DNA from 3 places in the Candidatus Njordibacter sp. Uisw_056 genome. Region 1 is predicted to be linked to each of the others. Evidence: predicted binding sites of a transcription regulator. Region 1 holds the regulator's gene; each other region holds the start of a gene.
What was found. The regulator LexA, encoded in region 1, represses DNA repair genes until DNA is damaged. The targets are predictions, from matches to a motif close to CTGTNTNNNNANACAG.
Positions count from the first base shown of each region.

Region 1 (7,942 bases):
AAAAATGGCCAATCAAACCACTAACTAATGGCTGGTGAGTGATCAGAACAATGCCTTCATGATGTTGTTGCAGCAAGAAACTTTGCACTTGATCGATCTCTCCGTGAGGAGTGATACAGTCCAGTGTTTGTAGATTTAATAGGTGCTTTTTATAAGCATAGTTCTGTAACAACAAAGATGCCGTCTGTTGTGCCCTCATATAAGGGCTAACCCACAGGCTAGTATATTCATGCCAAGGTATGGTTTGCTGTTGGCTTTGCTGTATGACTGAATCGCTGCCCCTTTGGGTAAGCCGCCTTTGAGCGTCAGAGGGAGCATTGAAGCTGGCCTCACCATGGCGCATTAGGAGCAGTTTCATTAGTCCTGGGCCTGTGGTAAATCCTTTGCCTCCGGCCAGTCATTAAATGGAAAAGGCTTGCTTTCAGTTTGGTAAGACAAAAACCGGTAGCTTTGAAGGATGAAACGCCCTGTGCTATTACTAAATTCAAGTATCGTATGCTGGCTAGATTCATTAAAAAGACGATAAAAAAACTGAGCAACAACTAACAGCACTAATATATACGCTGCAATTTTTACCAACACCAAGGTTAACAACATAAAGACTAGGCGAAGCCAAAAAGCTTCTGATTTCAGGTTATTTTTTAATGCTTGCATAGTATTTGCTCCTTTAACTTCCATGTACTTAACATAGGGTCAATTCAGACACATTTCAAGTGATTAACTGCGTTTTAGTACAAACTCAACATCTGAATTTTGATCACGATCCATTAGTGCTTTCGCTACAGTAGAGGCATCTTCACCCTCATAAACCAACGCATAAAGGCCATCAACTAAGGGCATATTCACCTGTAATTGATCAGCTTTTTCCTTCACCAAGGCAAGGGTATTTACACCTTCAGCCACCTCTCCTAGCTCGGCTACAGCCTGGTCTAAACCTTTTCCTTGGCCTAACGCATAACCTACCCGGTAATTTCTACTCAAGGGAGACATACAGGTAACGATTAGGTCCCCAACCCCAGCTAGACCCAAAAATGTCATTGGATTAGCGCCCATATGCACTGCTAGGCGGCTCATTTCAGCTAAACTGCGGGTTAATAACATGCTACGGGTATTTTCACCCATACCCAAAGCTGCACTCAGGCCGGCAGCAATGGCATAGATATTTTTGAGTGCACCACCCAACTCTGTGCCATAGCGATCATTGCTCGCATACACTCGAAAGAAGTGGCACTGTAATATGTCCTGCACTTGACGACGCAGCCCTTCATGATCACTAGCAATCACAGTACCCGTTAACTGTTTAGCAGCCACTTCTTTTGCTAAGTTCGGGCCACTGATCACACCCACAGGGTTGTTAGGAAAATAGACTTCAAGCACCTGACTCATTAATAAAAAAGTATCAGGCTCAATACCCTTTGCTGTCGTAACTAGGTATTGCTGTGGGTTTATAAAGCCTTTAGCTTGCTCCAAAACCCCTCTAAAGGCTTTACTGGGCACGGAAAATAAAACGGTGTCTGCATCACTAATACAGGCACTAAGATCAGTCATTATTTCGAGGTTCTGGTGTAATTCTAGCCCGGGCACATAGCGAGAGTTAATCCGTGTATTACGCATTTCTTGGGCCAACATTTCGTCACGTAGCCACAGCCTAACAGGAAATCCATTGTGAGCGACAATGTTGGCTAATACAGTGCCAAAGCTGCCGCCACCAATGACTGCAACTGCGGGTTTAAAGTTCATTGCGACACCTATTAAACTAACAGTTCGCTAGGTGTCGGTTCGCAGTCTAAACGTTTTCCCAGCATCTGTTCTAGGTCAGGCATTATGAAGGCATCATCTTCTGAGGCAAAGCTAATTGAAATCCCAGAAGCTCCTGCTCGGCCAGTGCGTCCTATACGGTGCACATAGTCTTCTATTTCTTCTGGCAGATCATAGTTAAAAACATGAGTTACACCATCCACATGGATGCCTCGGCCTGCTACATCCGTAGCGACTAAAATAGGTGTATCGCCACTGCGGAAGCGCTCTAGGGTTTTAACCCGTTTGACTTGCGCAACTTCACCCGACAAAAGGGCACTTTTAATGCCGTCTTTTTGCAACTTTTCAGCTAAATCACGGGTAATATGACGCCGGTTAGCAAATACAATCGCACGCTCTACGCCCATTGTTTTTAAGCAATTTAGCAACACTTTATATTTATCAGCGCGGGCTACAGAAAAGAAACGCTGCTCTACAGTGGCAGAAGCTAGGTCGTCAGACTCAATTTCCACATGCACAGGCTCAAAAGTCCATTGTTCTGCCAAGCGTAATATCTGTTCGCTAAAAGTAGCACTAAATAACAAAGTTTGGCGATCTTCTTTTTTTGGTGTTTGACGAATAATAGCCCGCACATCTGGGATAAAGCCCATACTCAACATCCGATCAGCTTCATCCAAGACGATCACTTCCACTTCACGCAGATTGACATGCCCTCGGCGACAAAAATCTAACAACCGACCCGGTGTAGCCACCATGATGTCAGTATGCTGCTTTTGTAGTTGCTTTTGCTGTACTTCAAAATCCATGCCACCAACAAGTTGCTGAACGTTGACATCGCAAAAACGTGTAAGGTCCTCAGCGTCACTGGCTATTTGCATTACCAACTCTCGGGTGGGAGCAACAATAAGCGCTCTTGGAGTACCTAATCGACGAGGACCTTCTATGGGAAAATCTAAAAAGTCAGTAATAATACTGAGTAAAAATGCAGCTGTTTTTCCTGAGCCAGTCTGTGCTTTCCCGGTAATATCTTTTCCAGCCAGAGATTCAGGCAAGGTTAATGCCTGTATTGGGCTACAGTATTCATATCCCAACGCCGCAATACCCTGCATCACTTGGTCGGGCAAATCTAAATCATGAAAGCGGGTTTTGCCCTCCTCCTGTGGGACGATAAAATCGTCCAGCGACCAGTTTAAACCAGAGGCTTTTGAATCATTTGATTTCAAGGTGATTTTCCATTGAGAGGCGAGCATGCCTCGTTAAGATAAACTTCAACGAGGCAGTATAGAGAGTTTGAGACCATTACACAAAACACCTTTAATTAGCCTTAATCGTTCATTAACTAAACTGCCGATGATAAGGCGGTAACGCCTGCAAAAGCTGTTGGCCATAGCGTTTACTTAAGATACGTTTGTCCAAAATAGTAATGCGGCCTTTATCTTCTTCTTTGCGCAGCAAACGACCTGTGGCTTGCACTAGCCTAACACTTGCTTCTGGCACCGATAGTTCAGCAAAACTATTACCACCAGACTTCTCGATCCACTCAGCAAGAGCTGATGGCACGGGGCGGTCTGGCACCGTAAATGGTAGCCGTGTTATTACTACGTGAGTTAGGTAATTGCCAGGTAGATCGATACCTTCAGCAAAACTGGCCAGGCCAAACAAAATACTGCCCTCTCCTTCATCGATACGTTGTTTGTGTTGGTCCAATAGACGTTGCTTAGAAGATTCACCTTGCTGCAAAATTAAATCCTGCCATAGACCGTCCATACCCTCAAAAACCAACTGCATTACACGCCGTGAAGTAAACAACACTAAGCTGGCTTCAGCCTGATTTAACTGAGCTTTAAGCCCTACAATCAAATGATCCACAAACACGCCCTCTGGCCCTGGCTCAATCGCCTCTTTGGGGACACAGATCTGTGATTTAGAGAAATCAAAGGGGCTGGCAACAGCCAGCATCGTGCTACTAGGGTTTAAACCAGCATGGGTTATAATGCGGTCAAAGCGGCCCAAAGCAGTGAGGGTAGCGGATGTTAACAAGGCTCCATAACATCGTTGCCATAAGTTTTTTTGCAGCAGTTCAGCCGCCATTATAGGACTTGCTGACATCTCTAAATCCACACGCTCTGGTGTTTGCCAATACTGTAGCCACCGTGCCATGGGCACTTCACCCTCTTGGTCAACTTTAGCATAGGCTTGCCATAAACTTAGCTGTTGCTCAGCGTTTTGTTGTAATACCCCAAAGGCTGCAAGGTAGTTCTCCGCTTGGTCTTTAGGCAAACCGTTTTGATCACCTTTAACGACATCGTCCATCAACGCGTGTAAGGCGCCTAAGTCTCTTGCTAAGCGGGCACTACTGAGGCCCATATCATGACTAATTTGTACTAGCTCGGTTGGCACTATGCCTTGTGAAAAACGATAATTTTCTTGCTGCTGGTAACCATCCTGGGGCCTAAATGCCGACTGGTCTAAGAATTGCTCAACGCTAATGAGTTGCTGCTCAAGCCCTTGCAGATGGTCCTTTACCTGCCCACTGAGTTGAGCACCTTTACCACCCCCCTGCCATTCTTTTAAAAACTTTTTTAAGCCCGAGCGCGTTTGCCCGTACCAGCGACTAAGTTGGCGAATACCTTGCTGATGGGTGAACTGTTTTAGGGTTTTATCCGCTAAATGATGACCTTCATCAAAGATATAAATAGTGTCTTCTGGTGCTGGCAAAATAGCACCCCCTCCTAAAGCTAGATCTGCTAAAACCAAGTCATGATTAGTAACAATGCAATCAGACTGTTCTAAACCATCTCTAGCTTTAAAAAATGGGCACTGACTAAAATGGCTACAACGGCGGTTAGTGCAACCTTTGTGATCTGTCGTAATTGGCCGCCAATGATCCTCTGCCAAGGAGTCTTTCCAGGCATCACGGTCGCCATCCCATTGATTACTGCCAAGTTGCACTACCATATCTTTATACAAAGTTTGTTGTTGCGCATCTAGCTTTAGGGCTAACTCATCCTCAAACAGCGCCTGGGTTGGGTCAATAGCGGCATTTTGTGATAAGGCTTGGTCTAACCTAGATACACACAGGTATCTTCGCCGGCCTTTTGCTAATTGAAAATCAAAATCATAACCACCATGTTTTTTAAGGGCCGGCAGATCTTTTTGTACAATTTGTTCTTGTAGGGCGATAGTTGCTGTTGAAATAACTAATTTTTTGTCTAAAGCTTTAGCTATAGGCAGACAGGCCACCATATAGGCTAGGGTTTTTCCCGTACCTGTACCCGCTTCTACCAAGCACACCGGATTATCATCTCGGCGATGGCCATCAGCATCCATATCGATTGCCAAAAAATGATTAGCCACAGTCGCTATCATTTGTTTTTGACCCCATCGAGGTTTCAGGTCTAGCTGCTTAATAAGCTGACGGTAAAGTTGTTGTATATCTTGTTTTACAGAAACAGAATCAGACACGGAAGAAGCTCTTTGTTAGCATCGAATAATCGGTCATCAGGGTACACCATTTTAGCCTTAAAAGCTGACAGAAAAACCGCTAGGGAAAATAAAACTTGCCAGCGTCAATATTACTGGTATTATATACAGTAACTGTACAAACAACCAGCATATCTAGTATGTGTTAGAGGACGTAATATGATTAAGTTGACCCCACGCCAAGATCAAGTACTCGACTGTATTCGCAACTACATTAATGATACAGGTTACCCACCGACTCGGGCAGAAATTGCTAAAGAACTGGGTTTCAAGTCACCTAATGCTGCAGAAGAACATATAAAAGCCCTAGCCCGTAAAGGTGCAATTGAGATCATTCCGGGTGCTTCTCGAGGTATACGAGTGCCCGATATGCATGAAGTAGACCTTGGACTGCCCATTATTGGCATGGTAGCCGCTGGTAGCCCACTGCTAGCGCAAGAACACATCAGCGACTATTGCGCAATTCCAGAAAATCTATTTTATCCGAAGGCAGACTACTTACTTAAAGTGAGTGGAATGTCGATGAAAGACATCGGTATTTATGATGGCGATTTATTAGCCGTGCATAAAACAGATCAAGCCAGAAATGGACAAGTTGTAGTGGCACGCCTAAACGATGAGGTTACTGTTAAACGTTTTCAACGCAATGGTAACCACGTGCAACTGATTGCAGAAAATCCAGATTTTTCACCCATAGAAGTAGACCTTACGCACCAACACTTAAGCATTGAAGGATTAAGTGTCGGTGTCATACGCCGTGGTAACTAAACCAGAAGGAGAGCCAAAATGATGCGACAACAGCAGCAAAAAACTGAGACTAACATCGAGGGAATTTTAGCAGAACATCAGCTAGATCTCTGGGCTCAAGAAGAACATACACCTGCACAAGATCTTAGTAGCATCACAGAAATCATTATGCGCGGTGAGGCCTGGAACAATGTGCAGACATTGCTACCATTACTTGCACAACTCAGCCATGACCAACGTTGGTTAGCTTGGGTTGCACCGCCTAGGTTATTGCCTAAAGCCCAACTAAGGGCTGCTGGGTTTGACTTGGATAAAATCATCTTATTAAAACCTGATTCCCACCACGACACCATGAGCCTAGCCAAGCAAGCGTTAAAGAGTGGCACTTGCCACACTGTTATTAGTTGGTTTGGCTCCCTTGCTGAAAACCAACTTAACGATTTAGCTCAGGCTGCAGAGCTTGGTAACAGCCGGGCTTTTTTAATTAGGCACCAGTAAATAACATCTAGAGAATTAGTTGTGTCTCAAAGAACCTTGTTAGTAAATTATGGGTGATTTGTGCATCAGCACTGCCAGCAAGCTCGCGTATGGAGTGCATTGCAAACGTGGGCACTCCCAAGTCTAATGTGCGCACACCGAGCTGAGCCGCAGTAATAGGCCCTATGGTGCTGCCACAGCTCATGTCGCTGCGCACCACAAAGGTTTGGATAGGCAATCCGATTTGGGCAGCCAGCTCTTTTACCATTGCACTAGTCACTGCATTCGTAGCATAGCGCTGGTTTGCGTTGACTTTAATTACTGGCCCTTGATTTAACTTAGGCCCGTGCTGGTCATCATGTTTATTAGTAAAGTTGGGATGGACCCCATGTGCATTGTCAGCCGAAATAAAAGTGGATGCATCTAACACTTGATGCAGTAGTTCAGCCGTTGGGTAGATGCGCTGCAGCACAGACATTAAAAAACTACCCTGAGCCCCCTCGGCTGACTGACTGCCGACCTCTTCATGATCATTACAGATCAATAACATACCCTGATCAGTTTCAGCATCTAGCATGGCTGTTAACCCTATGTAACAGCTTAATAAGTTATCTAATCTTGCCGCTGCTAGAAACTCCAGCTTTAGTCCCACTAAAGCTGGGGCCTGAACGTCATAGAAACTTAACTCATAATCAATCACCTGCTCCACAGACTGCCCATTAGCGTTTAACTCGTGCTCCAGCAGTGAGCGTAGATTAAAATCATCACCCAAGGCCTGTCCGAGTAACACAGGCAGATCTGTTTGTGGGTTCACAGTATGGCCTTTGTTAGCCTCACGGTCTAAATGTATGGCTAGACTTGGAATACATGCCACTGGGCGCTTAAAATCTATCAGGTGGCTCACTAGGCAACCCTTGGCATCACGACAAACCACTCTGCCAGCTAAAGACAGATCGCGGTCAAACCATGGATGTAACAATGCCCCGCCATATACCTCCACACCCAACTGGTGATAGCCTTTACATCTTATTTCTGGGTTAGGCTTTACCTTTAAACACGGGCTATCTGTATGAGCACCCACCATGTGTAGCCGCTGCAGAGCATTGTCTTTAGGTAACTGAAAAGCCACAATAGTTGAATCATTACGAGTAATAAAATAACGCCCTCCAGCTTTTAAATGCCAAGTGTTCGCCACTTTGAGCTGGTAATAACCAGCAGCACTTAATTGGCTGGCCATTGAAGCAACAGCATGAAAGGGTGTTGGTGAGTCACTAATAAAACTCATCAGTCCACTGAGATAGGCTTGTTTTGGCATGGTTTTGCTTGTTCCTTCGTTACAAAGGGCTAATATTGCCACATTCTGGGCTGCAAACGTAACGATTCTGTAAAGCATTGGCTAAATTAGCTTCAATTCGCTCTAGACGTTTGAAAAGCTCACTAAAATCAAGCTAGTATAGGGTCAATGAGATTTCGTTGT
Region 1 covers NZ_CP159830.1:1,137,296-1,145,237, reverse strand. The annotation lists gene sixA (phosphohistidine phosphatase SixA) at 1-358, opposite strand, end outside; gene ABXT60_RS05610 (DUF4389 domain-containing protein) at 358-654, opposite strand; gene ABXT60_RS05605 (NAD(P)H-dependent glycerol-3-phosphate dehydrogenase) at 718-1,740, opposite strand; gene ABXT60_RS05600 (DEAD/DEAH box helicase) at 1,752-2,981, opposite strand; gene dinG (ATP-dependent DNA helicase DinG) at 3,094-5,223, opposite strand; gene lexA (transcriptional repressor LexA) at 5,401-6,009, shown strand; gene ABXT60_RS05585 (cell division inhibitor SulA) at 6,028-6,486, shown strand; gene ABXT60_RS05580 (M18 family aminopeptidase) at 6,494-7,780, opposite strand.

Region 2 (7,942 bases), 1.5 Mb from region 1:
AGACTCTTCGTCTTCTGAATTAGTGCCCGTGTTGCCAATATGTGGGTAGGTAAGCGTCACTATTTGGTGCGCGTAGGAGGGGTCCGTTAGAATTTCTTGGTAGCCAGTCATTGAGGTGTTGAACACCACCTCCCCGGTACTTTGGCCAGTGGCGCCGATAGCAACCCCTCTAAATATGCTGCCGTCTTCTAAAGCCAGAATGGCGGGAGTAGTCAATGGGGGCCTCCTCAGGTGTAGTGCGTCATACGTGCAAATGTTTTTTAACAGGTACAAAAAGATGCGGTCTCTAGTCGCAAAAAAGCGAGGTGTGTAAGACACACCCCGCTTTCTATAAATGCTATGACCGGCAGCTAAGTTATTGCGCCTTTTAACTGGCGAAATTATACAGAACTAAAGTGCCATTTGTCTAGCAGATTATTCAGGCCAGGGCTTATAGACTAGCCTTTGAGCGCTAATACATCTTGCATGTCGTACAAACCGGAGGGCTTGCCATGAAGCCAAGCACAGGCGCGCACCGCACCTTTAGCAAAGGTCATACGACTACTGGCCTTATGAGTAATCTCTATACGCTCACCTTCGCTGGCAAACAGCACCGTATGATCGCCAACTACGTCGCCAGCACGAATGGTTTCAAAACCAATCTCATTAGCCTTTCGTGGCCCAGTATTTCCCTCACGCCCATAAACGGCACATTCGTCCAAGTTACGGCCCATAGCATTGGCCACAACCTCTCCTAAACGCAGGGCCGTACCAGACGGCGCATCAACTTTATGGCGGTGATGGGTTTCAATAATTTCCACATCATAGCCGTCTTGAAGCACGCTAGCTGCACGGTGGAGAATATCTAACAACAGGTTAATACCGACGCTCATGTTGGGTGCAAATACTACTGGGGTATGCTGAGCCTGCTCAGCTAATGTTTGCTTGTGCGCACTACTTAAGCCTGTAGTACCTATTACCATGGCTTTGCTTAGCATCACACATTCTTGCAAGTTAGCTAAGGTTAATTCTGGGTTAGTGAAGTCTATAAGCACATCAAAATCATCAGCTGCACCAGCTAGAGAACTTTTAATACTTACACCCAACTTGCCCACACCTGCCAACTCGCCAGCATCTGCACCTACTAAACTACTACTAGGCGAAACGATTGCAGCCCCAAGGGTTAACCCAGGAGCTTGATGAACAGCCTCAACGAGCACTTTACCCATTCGCCCTGCGGCACCCATTACTGCTATTCGCGTCATGCTGCACCTCTATGCATTGCCACGCTTTTTTACTCGCAATGACAGGTTGTTTTAACTATCTTCGAAGAAGCTTTTAACACCTTCAAACCAAGATGATTTTTTAGGTGAATGCTTACCTTTAGTGGCTTCCATAGTGTCATGGAATTTACGCAATAAATCCTTTTGCTCTTTATTCAAATGCACTGGTGTTTCAACAGCAACACGACACATAAGATCACCTTGACCACCGCCTCGCACTTGCGTGACCCCTTTACCACGCAGGCGGAACATTTTACCACTTTGAGCGCCTTCAGGGATTTTTAACTTAACACGGCCATCTAAGGTCGGCACTTCAATTTCGCCACCCAAAGCTGCATCAGTAAAGCTAATAGGCACTTCACAGTATAAGTTTTTGCCATCTCGAGTGAATATCTTATGCTCACGCACAGATACTTGTACATACAAATCACCACTTGGGCCACCATTTCCACCAGCTTCACCTTCGCCAGTTAAACGAATGCGGTCACCCGTATCAACGCCAGGTGGGATCTTCACAGATAAGGTTTTGTATTCTTGTACTCGGCCTTCACCATGACATGAATAACACGGGTCGCTAATCACCTTGCCGTTACCATGACAGGTTGGGCAGGTTTGCTGTACTGAGAAAAAACCTTGCTGCATGCGCACTTGGCCTTGGCCATGGCAAGTACCGCAAGTTTTGCTGCTAGTACCAGGCTTGGCACCAGAACCACCACATGGCTTACACTCTACTTGAGTGGGTATACGGATTTCTTCGGTTGTGCCACGCACGGCCTGTTCAAGGTTTAGATCCATGGTGTAACGCAAGTCTGATCCGCGCTGAACGCTTGAACGCCCGCCACCACCAGCACCAGCACCACCAAAAATGTCACCAAACATGTCGCCAAACACATCACCAAAACCAGCACCGCCAGCGCCGCGGGCGTTTGGGTCTACTCCAGCATGACCGTGCTGGTCATACGCAGCTTTCTTTTGGTCGTCTGATAAAATCTCGTAAGCTTCGTTCACTTCTTTGAAGCTTTCTTCGGCCGCTTTATCACCTGGATTACGATCTGGATGATACTTCATCGCCATACGGCGAAAAGCCTTTTTAATTTCTTTTTTATCAGTGCCCTTGGCCACACCAAGAACTTCGTAAAAATCGCGTTTAGACATAGTTATTCCACTAAGCTTCTATTGTATTTTTAACTGCAAGAAGCAGATACAAGAACGCAGGGCCTAAGCCCCGCGTTATAACATTGTGCCGCATTTAAGCAGCACTAGCAGGCGTATTCGGCTTACTTTTTGTCTTTGTCTTCGTCTTTAACTTCTTCAAACTCTGCATCAACAGCGTCATCTGCAGCTGCATCGCCAGCATTTTCAGCATCACCCTGAGCGGCTGCGTCTTCTGCATACATCTTTTGAGCAATTGCACCAGAGGCTTCAGTTAAAGTGGCAGTAGCAGATTCAATGGCTTCTTTGTCTTCGCCTTTTAAAGCTTCTTCAAGCGCATCAATTGCAGTTTGTACTGCTGCTTTTTCTTCGTCTGTGGCCTTCTCACCAGCTTCTTCAATCATCTTCTTAGATGAGTGAACCATGCCATCTGCAGTATTACGGGCTTGTACCATTTCTTCAAACTTCTGATCTTCAGCAGCATTAGCCTCTGCATCTTGTACCATTTGCTCGATTTCTTCATCACTGAGGCCAGAAGAGGCTTTAATGATAATGGACTGTTCTTTACCCGTACCCTTATCTTTAGCAGAGACATTTAAAATACCGTTGGCATCAATGTCGAAACTTACTTCAATCTGTGGCATACCACGGGGTGCTGGTGGAATATCACTAAGGTCAAAACGTCCCAAAGATTTATTCTGCGTCGCCTGCTTGCGCTCACCCTGACACACATGAATGGTCACAGCAGCTTGGTTGTCGTCAGCTGTAGAGAATACCTGAGACTTCTTAGTAGGGATGGTCGTGTTCCTGTCGATCACCGAAGTCATCACACCGCCCATAGTTTCAATACCAAGCGTCAAAGGCGTAACATCTAGCAACAATACGTCAGTAACGTCTCCTGCCAATACACCACCCTGAATCGCTGCGCCCATGGCTACTGCTTCGTCTGGGTTAACATCTTTGCGTGGTTCTTTACCAAAAAAAGTTGTCACTTCAGTTTGAACTAAAGGCATACGGCTTTGGCCGCCAACCATAATCACTTCGTCTATTTCGCTTGCCTCTAGGCCAGCATCTTTAAGCGCTTGGGCACACGGCTTCAGAGTACCAGACACCAAGTCTTCTACCAAAGACTCTAACTTAGCGCGAGAAATCTTAACATTTAAGTGCTTAGGGCCTGAGGCATCTGCCGTAATGTACGGTAAGTTAACATCAGTTTGACTAGAGCTAGACAATTCAACTTTAGCTTTTTCTGCAGCTTCTTTTAGACGCTGCAATGCCAATGGGTCGTTATGTACATCAATACCAGAGTCTTTTTTGAACTCAGCAGCTAAGAACTCAATCAACCGTAGGTCAAAGTCTTCTCCACCTAGGAATGTGTCACCATTAGTGGCTAGCACTTCAAACTGTGTCTCGCCATCTACATCGGCAATTTCAATGATAGAAATATCAAAAGTACCACCACCCAAGTCATACACAGCAATCGTAGAATCGCCACGGCTCTTATCAAGGCCATAAGCCAATGCTGCCGCTGTAGGCTCGTTAATAATGCGCTTAACTTCTAGGCCAGCAATACGGCCAGCATCTTTAGTTGCCTGACGCTGCGAATCATTAAAGTAAGCAGGCACAGTAATTACCGCTTCAGTAACCGTTTCGCCTAAGTAGTCTTCGGCAGTTTTCTTCATCTTTTTCAAGATTTCAGCAGAGATCTGCGGTGGTGCTTTGCTTTCGCCATTTACGTTAACCCAAGCATCACCGTTATCGGCTGCTTCAATTTTGTAAGGCACCATTTTAATGTCTTTTTGTACCACATCATCTTTGAACTTACGGCCAATTAAACGTTTGATAGCAAATAAGGTATTAACCGGGTTAGTCACAGCTTGACGCTTGGCAGATTGACCGACCAAGATTTCTCCATCACCAGCAAAAGCAATAATGGAAGGCGTGGTGCGATCGCCCTCTGCGTTCTCAATTACTTTAGCGCTGCCGCCATCTAAAACAGACACACATGAGTTGGTTGTGCCTAAGTCAATACCAATGATCTTTCCCATCATAAACTCCAATTCTTAATTCACCCTTAACGGGCTTTTGATTCAATTTTGCTCAGCAGCGTTAGCGGTCTAGGTTGTTCTTAGCCTTAGGCTTAGCCCTGCTTGCTTGTTTGTTATATAGGACCATTTGCCCAAATTTCAACTACAAAACCTTAATTTTTCTATTTAGAAACCACGACCATGGCTGGCCGCACAAGCCGCCCATTTAAGGTGTACCCTTTTTGGAACACTTCCATCACCGTGTTAGGCTCAAGATCTGGGTTAGGCACTGCCGTCATCGCTTCGTGCAACTCTGGATTGAACGGCTCACCATGAGGATCTAGCTGAGTTACATTGAATTTCTGTAATCCATCAAGGAGCATTTTTTGGCTCATCTCAACACCTTCAAGCAAGCCCTTTAAGCTAGCCCCGTCAGCGCTGCCCGCTTCAATTGCACGACCTAAGTTATCTAACAAAGACACTACTTCTGTCATTAGCTTTTCTTGGCCAAACTTGTGTGCCTTAGACACATCTTGCTCACTACGGCGGCGAATATTTTGCGCTTCTGCTTGCGCACGCAACACATCAGCTTGCTGCTCATCTACTTTAACCAAGGCCACTTCTAGTTCGGCCTGCACTGATTCTAGGGTTACTTCCTGCAACACGTCTTCAGTAGGCGCTTCAGCACTGTCTTCAACCACCTCGGCGTCCAGTTTTAGCTCTAGCTCAACTTCAGTTTCAGATGGCTGTTCTTGCTCGCTCATTAACTTCTCCGTTACATAACTTTCGCAACCTTTACAATAAGGTCACTTGACTGATCTTCTATATGGGGACACCGTCGAGCGATTCAAGCAATTAAGCCCTGCTTTTATGAGGTTTTAAAAATATATATTAAAGCCTTTCTAAAAATACTGGACATAAACCCACTACTGGTTATAATGCCAGTACAATAATTCACCGGAGCAGCGCCATGTTGCAACAGCTAATTGTTCACCATTATGCGTTAGTAGATTTTTTACACCTAGACTTCAGCGACAAGATGACCGCCATTAGTGGCGAAACTGGCGCGGGTAAATCAATACTTCTTGGTGCACTAGGCTTAACTTTGGGTGATAGAGCTGAGTCTGGGTGTGTTCAGCAGGGGGCAGAACGAGCGGACATTCACGCTGTATTCGACCTTAGCCACTTACCCCGTGTGAAAGATTACTTATCAGCTAAGCATCTGGCGGCAGCCGAAGACCCCGACACCTGCATATTGCGCCGAATGATTAACCAAGATGGCCGCTCCAGAGGCTACATTAACGGCAAACCGGTCAATATAACTGCGCTTAAAGAGCTGGGTCGCCAGCTAATTAATATACACGGCCAGCACGAACACCAGCACTTGCTAGGCCGTGACAGCCATCAAACTCTTTTAGATGCCTTTGGCAATTACCCACAACACCAAGAAGCAGTGGCATCAATAAGCCATGATTGGTTTGAGTTTGATCGACAAATTAAGGCCCTAACGGGTGGCCAGCAGCTCTCTGAAGCTGAGCAACAGTTATTGCAATATCAGGTGGATGAACTTGAGCAGCTAGCCCTATTGCCTGAAGAACTGCTCTGCCTAGAGCAAGAGCACAAGCAACGAGCCAATGCAGACCAACTGCTTCAAGCCGTTCGCTGCGCCCTGCCTGAAAACCCATTAGGTGAAGACCCCACAGCTTGCCTGCAGCGCTGGCAGCACCAACTGCAGAATTTTAGCCAGCATAGCCCCCACCTATTGGCTGCAGTAGACATGCTTGCCAGTGCGGTTATACAAATAGAAGAAAGCCAGATTGAGCTACAGAGCTTTTTACAAGGCTTTGATGAAGACCCAGCACGCCTGCAAACTTTAGAGTACCGCTTAGACCAAATTTATAGCATGGCAAGGAAACATAAAATTCAAGCGGCAGATCTGCCAGAACACCTTGATAAGCTGCAGCAGCAGCTGCAACAAAACCAAGACCAAGAAGGCCAGCTTGAAGCCATCTACGAACAACAGGCAGCACTTACCGACGCATACGATAGAGCTTCAGCTAAGCTCACTAAAGCAAGACAAGCTGCAGCTAAACAGCTTGAAAAAGCTGTGGGTGAGCAACTTTCATTACTAGGCATGCCCAACTGCCGATTAGAGCTAAGCATGCAGACCAAAGCAGAGACTCGCTTACAGCCCCAGGGACGTGATGACACTGAGATTTTAATTAGCACCAACCCTGGCCAAAGCGCCAAGCCTCTGGCTAAAATCGCCTCTGGTGGTGAATTGTCACGTATCAGCTTAGCGATCCAAGTGGTCATCGCAACTACTAGCATTACGCCAAGCCTTATCTTTGATGAAGTAGACGTGGGCATTGGTGGGGCTACGGCAGAAATTGTTGGCCGACTCTTGTCTCAATTAGGCCAACATTGCCAATTGTTATGTATCACTCACTTGCCACAAGTAGCAAGCCAAGCACAGCACCATTTGCAGGTGAGTAAGTCTAGCCAGGGACAAACAACACAAACCCAGGTTGCCGCATTAAATGACCATCAAAGAATACAAGAAATTGCGCGAATGCTAGGCGGTGTGAAGCTAACGCAACAAACACTAGCCCACGCTAAAGAAATGTTAGGTACTGGCGCACTCCTGCACTAAACGCAGAGCTAAAGTGCGCCTAAGCAGTTAGTCTTCACTAACGCCATAGAGGTAAACAGTGCGGCTAGTAAGTTCGTAACCTAATTCAGCAGCGATCTCTTCCAAGCGCTTGTTTAAAACTGGGTCGTTGAACTCTTTAATTCTGCCCGATTTTATACAAACAATATGGTCATGACTGCTTTCAGTGGCTAATTCAAATACTGAGTTACCACCTTCAAAGTGGTGGCGAACGACCAAGCCAGCAGCTTCAAACTGTGTTAACACCCGATAAACTGTCGCTAAGCCAACATCTTCACCCTGCTCCATGAGCAGCTTATAAATATCTTCTGCACTCCAGTGGTCACCTTCCATAGCTTGTTCGAGCATTTGGTAGATTTTGACACGGGGCAAGGTCACTTTCAGCCCTGCTTTACGTAATTCTTGGCTTTCTGATGCCATAGTAATGTTTACACTCTTTAGACTCATGGGGGATTGAGGTATGATTCTCAACCACATATTCAACACACAGACTTGGTCCATGAAACGCTATCTTATCACGTCTCTTTTTCTCGCGCTTACCAGTGGGTGCTCAAATATCGACAGCCTAGGGTTTCCAGGCGTCCATAAAATTGATATCCAACAGGGTAATCTCATCACCGATGAGATGATAGAGCTACTTAGACCTGGCTTAACCCAAAGCCAAGTGCAGTATGTTATGGGCACACCTCTAGTGGTGGACACCTTTAACCCGAGCCACTGGGACTATATTTATCAATATCGTCGTGGCGATGGCACCTTTGAAGAACGTAAACTTAGGGTCATTTTTGATCAGGGTCGAGTTACCCGTATAGACCAGTAAATAGCCGCCA
Region 2 covers NZ_CP159830.1:2,612,889-2,620,830, forward strand. The annotation lists gene carA (glutamine-hydrolyzing carbamoyl-phosphate synthase small subunit) at 1-216, opposite strand, end outside; gene dapB (4-hydroxy-tetrahydrodipicolinate reductase) at 438-1,244, opposite strand; gene dnaJ (molecular chaperone DnaJ) at 1,296-2,417, opposite strand; gene dnaK (molecular chaperone DnaK) at 2,540-4,462, opposite strand; gene grpE (nucleotide exchange factor GrpE) at 4,624-5,205, opposite strand; gene recN (DNA repair protein RecN) at 5,412-7,094, shown strand; gene fur (ferric iron uptake transcriptional regulator) at 7,122-7,532, opposite strand; gene ABXT60_RS12555 (outer membrane protein assembly factor BamE) at 7,612-7,932, shown strand.
Region 2: the regulator LexA is predicted to act here: its motif matches at 5,371-5,386, upstream of recN (DNA repair protein RecN).

Region 3 (7,942 bases), 710 kb from region 1:
ACTGGTTTCAAAAGATGCAGCTGCTTAAGCCCAAATTTCCACCCAATCTTTTTTACATCTTATTGACAACAATATCATCTATGCAAACTTCTGAATTAGCAGAGACTGCCAAGAATCCAGAGCCTTTTTTTGCTCTATCATCTATGGCGCTAGCAACAACTTCACCATCAACGAGATACTTTATATTGTCACCTGATGCAGTTAACTGAATGTCCAGCCATTCACCTGTTTTAGTTGATACATAACCTGTAGCTATATTGTCAGGAAATATGTCAGCGTTCCCAGCAAACTGTATTTCGACACCTCCATACGAACCAATTCTTGCCCTGTAATCACTACCATGTGTCTTTCTGATGTGCGTTTCTGCCGTACCTCCTTTACCAGCAGAAAATTTCATTCTGTATGAAATGGAGTAGTCAGACCAATTAGCACTTCCAAAAATAAAATGAGTCCAGCCATTTGTTACATTGTTGCAATAGACTGAGTTACCATCATTATCCTGTTTTATGTACCATTTATGATTTTCGTCACCTACTCGGATGTCACGCTGATCTAGATTCTCAAAGTCTTCACTAAACATCGTTGAGCTGTCATCTGAAGCTCCAAAGAAAATCCTGTCATAGTAATCATCCCAGTATGCTTTTGATTTTCTATCAGATTGTCGTCTGGCTTCATTATGTAAAATTAGCTGCTGAGGATTGATGACAGCTTCTGTAGGCTTTTTTGCTTTTGCTTTTGAAGCTGGCTTGCCATATTTAATTGTTTCATAAGCTATTTTTTCCCAATTATAACTGGCCTTATCAGGAAATCTCATATTATCAAAAACTGCTTGTGTTACAACAATTCTTCCTCTTTCAAAGTCAATTAATATAGTTTGACCTCCATTTCCATCCATGCCCATTACTGGTCTATTTTCCATTCCTTTGTAGCCAGTATGAAAAAAACCGCCATAACTCAGAGGTAAGCCAACTCTGCCTTTAGTGCCTTGAGTGCCATTTTTTGGTATTCTTCTTTCATGAATGGTTTTTAAATATTGTCCAACACAAGTATCATTTTGCCAATCATCGAGCATCGCTTTTGCTATCCTTAGATAGTCATATCGAGTTATAAAAAACTGATGTCCTAGAGAGTTTTCATGTTTAAATGCATTATTTGTTTTGTTCAAAAGCACTTCATTTTTGATCCCCGCTTTTTTCTGAAAAATATCATCAAATAGTGCCTTAAAACCTTCATCGCCATATTTAAAGAGGAGGTAGGACAGTACTAGATTTGTATTCATATTTGTATAATGGTATCGAGTGTTAGATTTTTTTGAGCCTTTAAACTCAGTTGCCATCCTGCTTTGAATAGATAAACCACTTTCATCATTTTGACTATAAGCTTGGTCACCCGATGCCATATTGAGTAGATTAATTAATTTTTGATTATGATAAAGTGTATTTTGAAGTATCGGCCAATCTAATCTTGAATCGACACTTTTGATTCTCCCCTCACATATAGCATGACCTGCTATGTATGAAGTCATACTTTTACCCATAGACATTGAGTGATATATAGTTTTTTCTGTGAACATATCTCCAAATCTGTCTTTAGGAGTGATTTCATCTATTACAATTTTTCCATCTTCAAATAATAGATAACTCAACAATGGGGTTGTTTGCATTTGTTGTTTTATGAATGTGTCCTCTCGAAGATCAAACTCAAAGTTGAAAGGATTTGACGCTTGAACCGAATAAAACCTTAGACCTTGCAGCGGTCTGTAATGTAATTTTCTATAAAGAGACCACCTTAAGCTTTCAAAATTTGGACTCTCATTTTCTAATATATAGCCACTACCGCCATAAGTATCAATTCCACTAGAACTCTTAGACTTGGGTTTGGTAGGTTTGGCTTTAATTGGAGCTTTGCAAGCAAGGCCACGACTGCTAGCCTCTTCTACGTAAACTGCGACACCATTAGTTTCGACTAAGCGGCATACAGTCTTATCAGACCAACCAGATAGGTCTTGAGCCAAAGCATTTGCTGCCATTACTAATGCAGTGAGTACCAAGACTACCCGAATATTCCAATTCACTATAACCCATCCTAAATCTTCAATTTAATTCTAAGACTACAGTACCATTTAATTCCTCGGAAAGGTTTTGATTTAAGCCTTACAGCAATTTCTAAGCAGCGCTAGTGAGTATTGGTAGCAATGTAGTGCTGGAAGAGCGAACGCAGCTTAGAGTGTGGCTGTAAGGTGCTTAATCGATGTTAGAGCGGAGGGTTAAGAGTGGTGCCTATAGCTCGAGGTAGATGCTAGGCTGGCCATGTATGCGAATAACCTAATGTGGTAAAATACACCTGATAGATTTACCAAAAGGAAATCAACATGGCATCACATGGCGGAATGAGAGAAGGTTCTGGTAGGCCAGCAGGGGCTGGTAATAAGGCAACCTCAGAGCTTAAGTTGAACCTGTCAGAGTTGGCTCGCGAGTACACCAATGACGCCTTGAGCGCGCTCGTGGGCGTTATGAATACAAGCCAGAGCGATTCAGCTCGAATTGCTGCTGCTACTGCGATACTCGATCGGGGGTATGGCAGGCCCACAAAAACGACATTGCTTGAAGTTAATGCACCCTTAATGCCTACGAAAATACAGTTGGTGGCATACACAGGCTAAGTTTAGGTAGATGTATGCCTGAAGCCGTTATAAGTCCTATGCGCACTAGCACAATTGTGAGGTATGCTAAGTTTTAGAACAGAGGCATCAAAGTAGGGACAAGGAAAGGCCATGAATAAAACTATATATAGAATATACACCTTATTGTGTTTCATACTAGCAGGTGTAATGGCGGCAGAGGCTAGCGCCCAAGACATGAGTGGATGGAGTGACAAGACAGTTTGTCGTTTGCTACTTAGTAAGCCAGATGAGCCGACGTATCTTGAAGAGGTTATTAGTAGAAGCCTTAGATGTGGTAGCGCCCAGAAAAACGTATCTAAATCAGTACTACCCTTCAAATATATCAATGCGAACGGGGACATTGATAAGTCTAATAAAATTCAAGAATTCAAAAATTCTCCATATGAACTACCCGATAATCTGAATTACCAACCAAACGATGCAACCATTGCCCATTATTATGTGAAAAATGACTCTCAACGAAGGTACGCTAACAAGTTTTATAAGATTCAACCAGCTTCTACTTCTTATGCATTCAATAGGAATATTGAACGCAATAAAGACATTGAATTGGAGATGAATACCAAAACAATTTTGAGCTACTTATATTTTGAAAACGGAGAGATTGTTTACGATGAAGTGGCGCCGTCTGAACGGTTTAACATAGTTTTTGATGACAAATCATACTTTTCATCCCATTCAATGGGTAAAAGTATTACCTCATATTTAATTGGCCACGCCATATGTGAAGGGTACATTGAGTCAATTGATGCACCGATAAACGATTGGCCGCTAATGTCTAATACGCTGTATTTTGGTCAGCCAATTATAAATCTTCTTAATATGAAAGCTGGTGATTCAAGTGTCCTTGATGATATGACTATTCGTTTTACCAAAACAGGGCGGCACATCCATGACTCGGATCCGTTAAAACGCGCCACACAAGATATTAATGAACTAAAAAACTCCAAACCTATTAAAAACGCAAAATTTAAATACAGCAATTTGACTGCAGATATTTTATTTAATTACATAATGCATCGGGTCGGATCGGACTTTGAGCCTTTCATCCAAAATTTTTATCAGGCCAAAGTGAGAATTCAAAATCCAGTGTATCTAGCGACAAATAGAATAGGTAGAGAAAACTCCTATAACCCATCTATGCAAGAAAGGATTGATCAAGGAGCCGGTAGATATGGTATTTCAGCTACACGGTATGATTACTTACGAATAGCAAAGCTTATGGTGGATGATTGGCAAGGCGATACTTGCGAGGGTCGTTATCTGAAAGAGATTTATAATCGTCGGGTACCTACTAATAGAAGGATTAGTAGTTGGGATTCGGCAGATCTAAAGTGGGGAAATCCGACTTTTGGTCATACAGCAAAGAGCTATGCTGGCCAGTTTTGGACAGATGTCTATGGCTTAAATGGTCAAAAAATAATGGTAATGCTTGGTTACAACGGGCAGGTGATAGCAATGGATATGGACAACTCACGAATCATAGTCATTAGCGCAGCGAAAGATAGACACTATAACTCAGCAAAATTAGGTTACATACCTCTAAAGTATGGTCGAATTAAGTAATTAAAATATGGTTCAGCGTGATTATGGTAATCGTCATCGAAATAGTTATGATGGGCTGCTAACTCGCAATTTAGATGATTTAAAGCTCCTTAAGATGTCCTGTCAGCAGCATACGGGTGGCACTTATGCTCCTAATCAAACGGTAGCTACTTGCTGGGGCGCAGATAGATTGGACTTGCCGCGAGTCTTTACTCAAGTCAAACCACAATTACTGTGTACCAAGTATGCGAAAGACCCTGTCATGGTTGAGGCAGCAAATCAGTGGGTACAAAGGTGGCTTTCAAAGAGGGATAATCATCACTACAATAATGCTGATAATTGGTCAGTCAGCAAGCCTCGCAGGGTCTAAACGATATGAGTACAGATCAACTGGTCATTTATATTACAGGCCGTGGTGGCGATGCTAATGAAGGGTTGGGGGCATACCTAAAAACCATCGAGCCTCATCGCATAGGCCTTTCAGTTAACAGCATCTTTTTATCGTTGCCGTTTGAGGAACAAATATCAACCATTCCTGATTTGTTACATAGGTTTGATGGCCCTAACACCAGCATTATTGCTAACTCCTATGGTGCGTATTTGCTAATGTCTGCATTCATCGATCGGTCATCAATAGCTAGCCAAGTGTTACTGTTGTCACCTGCGCTAGGCTTAACGTTAGTAGAAGAAGAAATGTTCTACTCAAGACCACCGAATCAAAGACTTTGGTCAGAGGCTCTAGAGCAGGGCAGGATTGCTAAACCTAGCTACTTGGCTGTATGTTCTGGAGAATTAGATGCTGGTTCCTGTAGCCCGATTATGGTGCGCAAGTTTAGTGAGTTAATAGACGCTGACCAAGTGCAAATAATGCCAAATCAAGGGCATCAATTAGATCGTTCAATCGTTCAATTAGCTATTAGTGAGTTTCTATTAAATAGGGGTGAAACAAATAATGATTCTGGCAATTGAGATGGGGGTATGGTTTAGCTCGTTGAGCTATTTACTGTCCAAGAAGTATTATGTATCGTCAGCTTTAGTGTAGGGCATGGTGTATATTATTTTTATGCATGTTTTCAAGTTGTTGTATTTAAAGGGATAGTATACCTATGCATCATGGGGGTATGGTTGCTAATTGTACTAGTGACTACCATGAAGATAATCTCGCGGGTAAGATGACGAAAGCTAAAAGAACCATGTTACTAGAAGCACCCCAATTCGAGCAATTTAAACTTGCTCTCAAGTGCAATCTGGGTTCATAGTGACTTCCATATTGGCAGCAGCCAATACTACTGTTGTAATAATGGTGTTTATGCTCATGCAAAGTAAATTAGTTTTAGACCCGACCCAAACCGAAGATCTAGCTATTGAAGTGGCCCGCTTATTTGTAAAAAAGGGCCTTACCCTAGCCACAGCAGAGTCGTGCACCGGGGGTGCGATTGGTGCTGCACTGACTTCGCTTCCTGGAAGCTCAGCATGGTTTAACGGGGGTATTATTAGCTATAGTAATAGTGCCAAAATTAATCTACTTGGCGTTGAAGCGGAGGCAATTAAAGCCCATGGGGCGGTTAGTAAGGAAGTGGTTGAAGCCATGGCAATAGGTGGTTGTCAGGCAATGACTGCAAGTGTGTGTGTGGCAGTGAGTGGCATTGCTGGGCCTGATGGAGGTACTACAGAAAAACCTGTGGGAAGTGTTTGGATTGCATGGTCTCAAGGCGGGTTGGTGGTGACTAGTCAACTTCACCATTTTAAAGGTAGTCGAAAAAAAATCCAAAATGACGCGGTGTGTATGGCTCTAAAGGCCTTAATTAGTCAGTAGTAATAGCTTTTTAAATATTAAGCCTTGCACTTTTTTGTAGGTATGTTTTAATACTGTACATACAAACAGTTACTGTATGTAACTACAGTGTCAAAAAAGACTCAAAGCTTGGGCTTAAGACCCAAAAAAACAAGGTGAACCTCATGGATGCAAACAAACAAAAAGCCCTCGATGCGGCGCTAGGTCAAATCGAACGCCAATTTGGTAAGGGTGCAGTAATGCGCATGGGCGACCAACCTAGAGAAGCTATCCCATCAGTGTCTACTGGTTCACTTGGCTTAGATATTGCTTTAGGCATAGGTGGTTTACCATTTGGACGAATTTGTGAAATCTATGGTCCAGAATCTTCTGGTAAAACGACGCTGACCCTACAGGTGATAGCTGAAGCTCAAAAAATTGGTAAAACCTGTGCTTTTGTTGACGCTGAGCATGCTTTAGACCCAAGCTATGCAGAAAAGTTGGGCGTTAATGTTGACGACTTATTAGTGAGTCAGCCAGACACAGGTGAGCAGGCGCTTGAAATTACTGACATGCTTGTACGTTCAAATGCTGTTGATGTGATTATTATCGACTCTGTAGCCGCGTTGACACCTAAGGCAGAAATTGAAGGCGAAATGGGTGACCATCACGTAGGATTGCAGGCGCGTTTATTGTCTCAGGCCATGCGTAAAATTACTGGAAATATTAAAAATGCGAACTGTTTGGTAATATTTATCAACCAAATTCGGATGAAAATTGGCGTAATGTTTGGTAGCCCAGAAACTACAACTGGTGGTAATGCATTAAAATTCTACTCTTCGGTCCGCTTGGATATACGTCGCATAGGTGCAGTAAAAAGTGGCGATGAGATTGTAGGTAATGAAACGCGAGTTAAGGTTGTTAAAAACAAAGTAGCATCACCTTTTAAGCAAGCAGAGTTTCAAATCATATACGGTAAAGGTATTTACCGTATGGGAGAGATTATTGATCTGGGTGTGAAGCAAAATTTGGTGGATAAGGCCGGCGCTTGGTACGCTTATAAAGGTGACAAGATTGGTCAAGGTAAAGCCAATGCTGCGCAATACTTGTTAGATCACCCAGAGATTGGGGAAGAGATTGAACTGCAAATTAGGGAAGCTCTTTTGAGTATCCCTAAAGCTAAAGAAGCAGCAGGAGATGTAGTTACACCACTGACCTTTTAAATTGTTATTTTAAATTTTGTTGGTTATGCAAAATCAGAATGTGGCTACAGAGCAAAAAAAACAAACTTCAGCCTTACGTTATAAAGCGATAGGTTTGTTGGCTCGTCGTGAGCAATCTCGCAATGAGTTGCAGCGAAAGCTTCATATTAAGGCAGTCGAAAACGGTTGGATAGTTGACTTAGAAAGTTTGCTTGACGATCTTCAGCGTTTGGGTTTGCAATCGGACTTGCGCTTCTCGGAAGTGCTAGTTCGATCAAAGGCGAATGTGGGTTATGGTCCATCACGGCTCTATCAATGGGGTGTGCAATATGGATTAGACCGTGATTTGGTGTTCAGGCAAATGCAGGAACAGCAGTTTGATTGGTTTGAAAAGGCATTACAGCAAAAGCGCAAGCACTGCGGTTGGGCATTGGCCAGCAGTCTTAAAGAAAGATCCAAGCAAGCAAAATATTTATACCAACGTGGTTTTGCCCAAGAACATATTTACTATGCCTTGGATATGCACCCAGACAAGCAACCGTGAGTCTGCCCATTTATATAAAAATGTTCAATAAATAGGTAATTTAGAGTGTAAATCGTCTGCAATGGTCGAAAGATATTAGTGGTTCAGTATATACTTGCCCTTTTGTCTTAACAGCGAGACTGACCATGAAAATAGCGGCTATCCGTCAGGCGTTCCTTACTTATTACCAAAACTTGGGGCACCAAGTCGTGCCT
Region 3 covers NZ_CP159830.1:426,626-434,567, forward strand. The annotation lists gene ABXT60_RS02090 (hypothetical protein) at 53-2,074, opposite strand; gene ABXT60_RS02095 (hypothetical protein) at 2,372-2,662, shown strand; gene ABXT60_RS02100 (hypothetical protein) at 2,774-4,249, shown strand; gene ABXT60_RS02105 (hypothetical protein) at 4,604-5,197, shown strand; gene ABXT60_RS02110 (CinA family protein) at 5,544-6,044, shown strand; gene recA (recombinase RecA) at 6,188-7,225, shown strand; gene ABXT60_RS02120 (regulatory protein RecX) at 7,251-7,748, shown strand; gene alaS (alanine--tRNA ligase) at 7,874-7,942, shown strand, end outside.
Region 3: the regulator LexA is predicted to act here: its motif matches at 6,098-6,113, upstream of recA (recombinase RecA).